Regions from separate parts of the Streptomyces sp. NPDC051664 genome, predicted to be linked through region 1. Evidence: riboswitches for the same ligand, from Rfam matches in the RefSeq annotation. Region 1 holds a riboswitch; the other holds the start of a gene.

Region 1 (4,178 bases):
GATGGATCTCGTACCCCTCCACCGGCTCCCCGAGCGCCGAACCGACCGGCCGGGCCAGGGTCTTCTCCCGGTCGAACCGGATCCGTACCGGAAGCAGCCCGAGCCCGTCGACCTGCCCGGCCCGCGACTCCACCTCGTCCTCGATGCGCTCACCGAGCACCTGGAACCCGCCGCAGATGCCGAGCACCGGACGCCCCTGGGCAGCCCGCCGCAGCAGCGCGTCGGCCAGCCCCCGTTCGCGCAGCCAGGCCAGCGCCTTCACCGTGCCGCGCGTGCCGGGCACGATCACCAGGTCCGCGTCGGCCAGCTCCTCCGCCCGGTCCACGAACCGCACCACCACACCCGGTTCGGCGGCCAGCGCGTCCACATCGGTGAAGTTCGACATCAGCGGCACCGCGCACACCGCGACCCGCAGCACGTCCTCGCCGTGCGGCGGCGCGACGACCGACTCGCGTACGGCTCCGCGCAGCGAGACCCGCAGTCCGTCCTCCTCGTCGATGCCCAGGCCATGGGCGAACGGCAGCACCCCGTACGTCGGCCGCCCGGTCAGCCCGTGCAGCATGTCGAGCCCCGGCTCCAGCAGCGACACGTCGCCGCGGAACTTGTTGACCAGATAGCCCGCGATCAGCGCCTGGTCCTCGGCGCTGAGCAGCGCCGTCGTACCGAAGAAGGAGGCGAAGACACCGCCGCGGTCGATGTCGCCGACGACGACCACCGGGAATCGCGCGGCCCGCGCGATCCCCATGTTCACGATGTCGGTGCGGCGCAGATTGATCTCGGCCGGGCTGCCCGCCCCCTCGCAGATCACCGCGTCATACGTGCCCCGAAGCTGCTCCAGACAGTCCACGACCGTGGAGAGCAGCGACTCCTGCCGCCCTCCGTGGTAGCCGCGTGCACTCATCTCGCCCACCGGCCTGCCCATCAGGACGACCTGGCTGGAGCGGTCGCTGCCGGGCTTGAGCAGTACCGGGTTCATCAGCGCGGTCGGCTCCACCCGGGCTGCCTGGGCCTGCATCGCCTGTGCACGTCCGATCTCCGCGCCCTCGCGGGTGACGAACGAGTTCAGCGACATGTTCTGCGCCTTGAACGGCGCGACCTTCACCCCCTGGCGCACCAGCCAGCGGCAGATGCCTGCTGTCACGACGCTCTTGCCCGCGTCCGACGTGGTTCCGGCGACCAGCAGTCCGCCGCTCATTCTCCGCTCCGTCCCGCGGCCCGGCGCCGCCCCGTGGACGACCGCCGTCCCGCGATCAGCCGGCCCGCCGCGCACACGCCGAGGGCCAGCACCCCCACCCGGCGCGACAGCCGCACCGCGCGCTCGATGTCCTCGGTCTCCACCGCACGGCCGGCCGCGCCGTTCAGCACCGGCCGGTGCTCGACACGGCCGCCGTACGCGAGGGTCCCGCCGAGCCGTACACCGAGCGCGCCCGCGAACGAGGCCTCCACCGGACCCGCGTTGGGGCTCGGGTGCTTGCCGGCGTCGGCCAGCCAGGCGCGTACCGCCCGACGTGGATGGCCCCCGGCAACCACGGCGAGCGCGGCCGTGAGCCGGGCACCGGGCCAGCCCACGACGTCGTCCAGCCGGGCCGAGGCCCAGCCGTAGCGCAGATGGCGGGGTGATTTGTGCCCGACCATGGCGTCGAGGGTGTTGACGGCCCGGAAAGCGACGAGTCCGGGCACGCCGCCCAGTGCGCCCCACACCAGCGCGCCGACCACCGCGTCGGAGGTGTTCTCGGCTACGGACTCCACCACGGCGCGGGCGATCTGCGGCCCGTCGAGGGAGTGCGGGTCGCGGCCGCACAGATGGGGGAGCCGCTCACGGGCCAGTGCGATGTCATCGGCGGCCAGCGCGCCGCCGATGGCGCGGGCCTCCCGCCCCAGCGATGTGCCGCCGACGACCGACCAGGTGGCGGCCGCGGTGAGGGCGACGGAGGCGGCGGGATGACGGCGCAGGGCACGGGCGGCCAGCGCGGCTCCAGCCGCGGCTCCTCCGGCGCAGACCAGGGTGTGCAGTGCGCCCCACCCGCGGTGGTCGCGCCACAGGCGGCGCTCGACGGCCGCGGCGGCCCGTCCGAACGCGGCGACCGGATGCCGTCGGCGGGGATCACCGAGCAGCTGATCGCCGATCAGACCGGCCGTGGCGCCGTACGCGAAGATGCGGTCGGCTCGCACCGCTCAGCCGGCCGTTGCGCCTCGAAGGACCTTCGTACAGCCGGCTCCCGGCGGGAGCGGCACAGAAACGGACGACGACGCACGGCAGCCGGGCATGGCGATATGTCCTCACTCAGGGTCCGCGCCCTGGTTCGACGTGACCGGCGGCGAGAGTCTCCTGGCTCCCGGATCCGCAGTTCCCCCGGCCTTCCAGCCCGCCTGCGCGAGCCGTGACTTCCGGTGTGGGGGACTGCTCCCCGGTGACAGTGGCGGGACCGCGCCGGATTCGCACCGGCTTCCTCTGCTGTCGCCGTAAATGGCTCCGGCAGTCCACCACGCTCCGCGAATGCCCGTCAACCTGGCCTTGACCTGCGGCGGCGCAGTGTGCGCAGACGCACATCGGGCCGGACACACGCGAGGTGTGTCCGGCCCGACGGGACCCCGATGACGGAGTGCGGTCAGGTGCTCAGGCGACGATCAGATAGATCCCGTACGCGACCGCGGCCGCGCAGAGCCCGAAGCAGAGGTACGCGCCGGTGCGGGCGAGTGCCAGGGAGCCTGAGGTCGAGCCGCCCTGCGCCGCCGGTTCCGGCTGCTTGGAGAGGCCGACGATGCCCAGGGTGAAGAGGCCCACCAGCGCCACGGTGACGACGAGGGAGACGCCGAAGACGGAGCCGAGAGCTGCCCAGTCGATGTTCATGGTGATCTGTCCTTACACCGTGGCGGGCCGCGCCGGATCGGCGACGGTTCCGGCCGGGGCCGGGATGGTGGTCTTGAGGTCCGTGGCTGCGGTCGCGTCCGCCGTGGTGGCCGGAGCCGCGGCCCCGGTGGGCGGCGGGGTGACGGCCGCCATGGCGGTGGTGATGACACCCGCCGGTTCGGCGGCGGGAGCGACATCGCCGTGACCGACCGGCTTGCGGCGGGACAGCAGCCAGATGGCGGCGGACCCGCCGATCAGCAGCATGGCGACGACGGCGACACCCCAGGTGCCCTGCTTGGTGAGGAATTCCGCGCCCGCACCGACCAGACCGGCGGCCGGCAGGGTCAGACCCCAGGCGATGAACATCCGGGTCGCGGTGGACCAGCGGACCACACCGCCCCGGCGGCCCAGCCCCGCACCCATCACGGCGCCGGAGCACGACTGGGTGGTGGAGAGGGAGAAGCCGAGGTGCGAGGAGGCCAGGATGACCGTGGCCGCGCTGGTCTGGGCGGCGAAGCCCTGCGGCGGCTTGAGTTCGGTGAGGCCACTGCCCATGGTGCGGATGATGCGCCAGCCGCCGAGGTAGGTGCCGAGCGCGATGGCCATACCCGCGGAGACGATGACCCAGACCGGCGGGTTGGAGCCGGGGGAGAGAACGCCGCCGGTGACCAGGGCCAGGGTGATGATGCCCATGGTCTTCTGCGCGTCGTTGGTGCCGTGGGCGAGCGAGACCAGTCCGGCCGAGGCGATCTGGCCGGCGCGGTAGCCCTTCGCGGTGGCCTTCCCCTGGGCGTCGTTACGGACCTTGCCGCCGATCCGGTACGTCAGCCTGGTCGCCAGCAGTGCGGCGAGACCGGCGACGACCGGGGCGGCGACCGCGGGGAGCAGCACCTTGGTGACGACGGTGCCGCCGTCGACCGAGGACCAGCCCGCCGACATCACCGCGGCGCCGATGAGACCGCCGAAGAGGGCGTGGGAGGAACTGGACGGCAGGCCGACCAGCCAGGTCAGCAGATTCCACAGAATGGCGCCGACGAGGGCCGCGAAGATGACTTCTGTCCGCAGCCCGTTCTCGTTGATGATCCCGCCGGAGATCGTTTTGGCGACCTCGACCGACAGGAACGCGCCGACCAGGTTGAGAGCGGCGGACATGGCCACCGCTGTCTTGGGTTTGAGAGCGCCGGTCGAGATGGTGGTAGCCATCGCGTTGGCGGTGTCATGGAAACCGTTCGTGAAATCGAACACTAGAGCTGTCACGATCACAATCGCGAGGAGCAGCGTGATGTGTTCCATTTACCCAGGCAATCGTTCGACGTCATTGGCTCGT
Region 2 (4,178 bases), on a different contig from region 1:
CGTCGGCGTCTCCAGGAACAGGTTCAGCGACTGGCTCTGGTCGAGGAACGGCGTACGCGCCGCCGCCATGTCGATCAGTCCGCGCTGCGGGATCTCCCACGCCGTGCGGTACAACGCCCGCACGTCCTCCGGGATCCAGGCGAACCCCTGCACCGAGCCGCTCGCCTCGCGCAGCGCCTCACGGGTCCGTGCGTCCCACACGCCGAGCTTCTTCAGCTCATCCACCAGATAGGCGTTGACCTGGAGGAACTCGCCGCTGAGCGTCTCGCGCTTGAAGAGGTTGGAGACCTGCGGCTCGATGCACTCATACACCCCGGCGATCGAGGCGATCGTGGCGGTCGGTGCGATGGCCAGCAGCAGCGAGTTGCGCATACCGGTCTTCGCGATCCGGGCGCGCAGCGTGTCCCAGCGCTCCGGCCAGGTCAGCTCGGTGGCGTAGTGGTCGGGGTGCAGCACACCGCGGGCGGCGCGCGTCTCGGACCAGGCGGGCAGCGGACCGGACCGCTCGGCGAGGTCGCAGGACGCCTCGTACGCGGCGAGCATGATCCGCTCGGAGATCTTCGTGGAGAGTGCGCGGGCCTCGGGGGAGTCGAACGGCAGCCGCAGCTGGAAGAAGACGTCCTGGAGCCCCATCGCGCCCAGGCCCACCGGGCGCCAGCGGGCGTTGGACCGGCCGGCCTGCTCGGTCGGGTAGAAGTTGATGTCGACGACCCGGTCGAGGAACGTCACGGCGGTACGGACGGTGGAGTCCAGCCGCTCCCAGTCGATCTCACCGTCGGCCACGAACGCCCCGAGATTGACCGAACCGAGGTTGCAGACGGCCGTCTCGCCGTCGTCGGTGACTTCGAGGATCTCGGTGCACAGGTTCGACGAGTGGACGACGCGGCCCGGCTCGGCGGTCTGGTTCGCGGTCCGGTTGGAGGCGTCCTTGAAGGTCATCCAGCCCTGGCCGGTCTGCGCGAGGGTCCGCATCATCCGGCCGTACAGCTCACGCGCCGGCATCGACTTGCGGGCCAGGCCCTTGGCCTCGGCAGCCCGGTACGCGGTGTCGAACTCGTCGCCCCACAGGTCGACCAGCTCGGGCACGTCGGCGGGCGAGAACAGCGACCAGTCGCCGTCCGTGTCGACCCGGCGCATGAACTCGTCCGGGATCCAGTGCGCCAGGTTGAGGTTGTGCGTACGCCGCTGGTCCTCACCGGTGTTGTCGCGCAGCTCCAGGAACTCCTCGATGTCCGCGTGCCACGTCTCCAGGTAGACGGCGGCGGCGCCCTTGCGGCGGCCGCCCTGGTTCACCGCGGCGACCGAGGCGTCGAGTGTCTTCAGGAACGGCACGATGCCGTTGGAGTGCCCGTTGGTGCCGCGGATCAGTGAACCGCGGGCGCGGATCCGGGAGTAGGAGAGGCCGATGCCGCCCGCGTGCTTGGAGAGCCGTGCCACCTGGTGGTAGCGGTCGTAGATCGAGTCGAGCTCGTCCAGCGGCGAGTCCAGCAGATAGCAGGAGGACATCTGCGGGTGCCGGGTGCCGGAGTTGAAGAGTGTGGGGGAGGAAGGGAGGTAGTCGAGGCGGCTCATCAGGCCGTACAGCGAGGCGACCTCGTCCAGTGCGTGCGCCGAGTCGTCCTCGGCGAGACCGGCCGCGACCCGCAGCATGAAGTGCTGCGGCGTCTCGACGACCTGACGGGTGTGCGGGTGGCGCAGCAGATAGCGGCTGTGCAGCGTCCGCAGTCCGAAGTAGCCGAACCGGTCGTCGGCGCCGTCGGCGAGCGACTGCTCGACCAGCGCGTCGAGCCGGGCCGCGTGGAGCGCCACGAACGCGGCCGTGCGGTCCGCGATCAGACCCTCGCGGTGGCCGACGGCGACCGAGGCGGAGAAGGACACCGCGCCCTGACCGGCCGCCTCGTCCGCGATGTTGCGGGTGAGGAGGCGGGCGGCGAGCCGGGAGTACGCGGGGTCCTCGGAGATCAGACCCGCGGCGGCCTCGGTGGCCAGCGAACGCAGCTCTGCCTCGTCCGACCGGGCGTTGCGGCCGCGCAGCGCGGCGGCGGCGACGCGACCGGGGTCGGTGTCGGGCAGATCGACGGTGAGGTCGGTCAGGGTCCGCAGCAGTGCGGTCCCGGGTCCGTCGTTCGTGGTTCCCGTGGACTCGGCGACTGAAGCCGGATCGGCTGGCGCGATGGTCATGTGGTGCTCTCCCTCGCTCGGCTCGGGGCCGGGCGGGGAGCGGGGGCAGCCGGGCAGAGGCGTGCCCAGGAAAGGGGGCAGCACTCCGTGCGGCGTCCACCGGCCCATCCGCGAGGCCCGGACGTCTGGGCGTCCGGATCGGTCGAGCCGGACGCGCTGTCGGCAGGTCCTCGGACTTACAGGGTGCGCAAAAGTACACCGATCACACCGTTGCGGGACAGTTCCGGATTCACACCGGATTTCCCTGCGGCGACAGCGAGCACGAGCATACATGTGGGGGCCGCCCGTTGAGGCAGCCCCCACATGTTGTGTCGCTCGGGTTTCACAGGGTGAGGCTGTAGGTAAGCAGTTGGAGGCCTGGAATGGGGTACCAGTCGCGCTCCGGAGTCCGTACGAAGCCCAGGCGGCGGTAGATCCGGTGGGCGGCGAGCATGGTCGACTGCGTCGACAGGACGAGCCGCGCGACGCCGTCAGTACCCCGTGCGCGGTCGATACAGGCCCGTACGAGCGCCTCGCCCGCCCCGAGGCCACGCGCCTCCCGGGCGACGGCGAGCATCCGGAATTCGGCCTCGTCGGGGCCGGCGATGTCGGCCCACGGGTTGCCGGGCGGTGCGTATGTCACGCCGCCCAGTACCCGGCCGTCGGCACCGACCGCGACGAGCACGTCGGCCTCGGCGGCGCGGCGAGGCACGTCGCGGAGTTGTTCGAGATACGGGTCGTCGGCACCGAGGTCGAGCAGGCCGTCGTCGAGGTACGCGTATGCGGTGATCTCGCCGAGGAGGGGGAGTTCGGTGGGGTCGACGGGCCTGATCGATATGTCCATGGCGGAAGTGTGCCGTACGGGGGTGGGGCCCGGGGCAGCTGCCCGGGTGCGCCAGGGGTGCCGCTCCTGTCCGAAACCTGTGTGGCCCGGCCGGCGACGGATCCTTCCTCCGTCGTCGGCCGGGCCACATTTTTGACTGGCGTGCAGGCCTAGGGTCTCTTGTTCGGATCATGCCGGGCTAGCAGGGCCCGGCACGCACATCAGCCGCTCCCTCATCCGGCCTGATCCGAACGAAAGACCCTAGTTGGTCGACGGGCTCGTGTCGGGGGAGGCGGCCGGCTCAGGCCTGGCCAACGGGAGTTCGACCTTCACGCCCGGGTCGCCCGCGTCCGCCGTGTAGTCGGCCGGTGACGTCTCGTCGATCCCGGCCGGGGCCTTCACCGCGTTCAGGACGAACGTCAGCACCACCGTCACCACCACGTTCAGCACGAACGCAGTGAGGCCGATGTAGCCGATCTCGCCGATCCCCGGGATCTCCTTCGAGGAGCCGCCGAAGTGCGCCTGGGTCGGGCTCGCCACCCCGTACGCGGCGAGCGTGCCGTAGACCATGCCGACCGCCCAGCCGGCGAGCAGCGCCCAGCGGTGGAACCACCGGGTGAACAGGCCGCCGACCAGCGCCGGGAACGTCTGCAGGATCCAGATCCCGCCCAGCAGCTGGAAGTTGATCGCGACCGTCTTGTCCATCGTGAGGACGAAGACGAGCGCACCGACCTTCACCAGCAGCGACACCAGCTTGGAGACCTTCGTCTCCTGGGCCGGGGTCGCGTCGGGCTTCAGGAAGTCCTTGTAGATGTTCCGGGTGAAGAGGTTGGCTGCGGCGATCGACATGATTGCGGCGGGCACCAGCGCGCCGATACCGATCGCGGCGAACGCAACCCCGGCGAACCAGTCGGGGAACATGTTCTCGAACAGCTGCGGGATCGCCAGCTGCCCGTTCTGCACCTTGACCCCGGCGGCGATCGCCATGAAGCCGAGCAGCGCCAGCAGGCCCAGCATCAGCGAGTACAGCGGCAGGATGGTGGTGTTGCGCCGGATCACGTCACGGCTGCGGCTGGAGAGCGTCGCCGTGATCGAGTGCGGGTACATGAAGAGCGCGAGCGCCGAACCCAGGGCCAGAGTGGCGTAGCCCCATTGGCCCGTCTCGCCCGGTGCGAGCGCTCCGCGCGGGGCGCCG

Evidence for each region. Region 1 has a riboswitch for cobalamin ahead of ACIA8E_RS23390 (cobalamin biosynthesis protein). Riboswitches for the same ligand answer to the same signal wherever they lie in the genome.
Region 2: it holds a riboswitch for cobalamin, as region 1 does, so the genes downstream of both, ACIA8E_RS02190 (ribonucleoside-diphosphate reductase subunit alpha) here and ACIA8E_RS23390 (cobalamin biosynthesis protein) in region 1, are expected to answer to the same signal.

The regions. Positions count from the first base shown of each region.
Region 1 is NZ_JBITCU010000012.1:193,723-197,900, forward strand. It holds partial or broken gene ACIA8E_RS23385 (cobyric acid synthase) at 1-1,195, opposite strand, end outside; gene ACIA8E_RS23390 (cobalamin biosynthesis protein) at 1,192-2,172, opposite strand; cobalamin riboswitch at 2,323-2,454, opposite strand; gene ACIA8E_RS23395 (hypothetical protein) at 2,618-2,851, opposite strand; gene ACIA8E_RS23400 (anion permease) at 2,864-4,144, opposite strand.
Region 2 is NZ_JBITCU010000001.1:485,683-489,860, reverse strand. It holds gene ACIA8E_RS02190 (ribonucleoside-diphosphate reductase subunit alpha) at 1-2,181, opposite strand, end outside; cobalamin riboswitch at 2,325-2,463, opposite strand; gene ACIA8E_RS02185 (GNAT family N-acetyltransferase) at 2,504-3,004, opposite strand; gene mctP (monocarboxylate uptake permease MctP) at 3,245-4,178, opposite strand, start outside.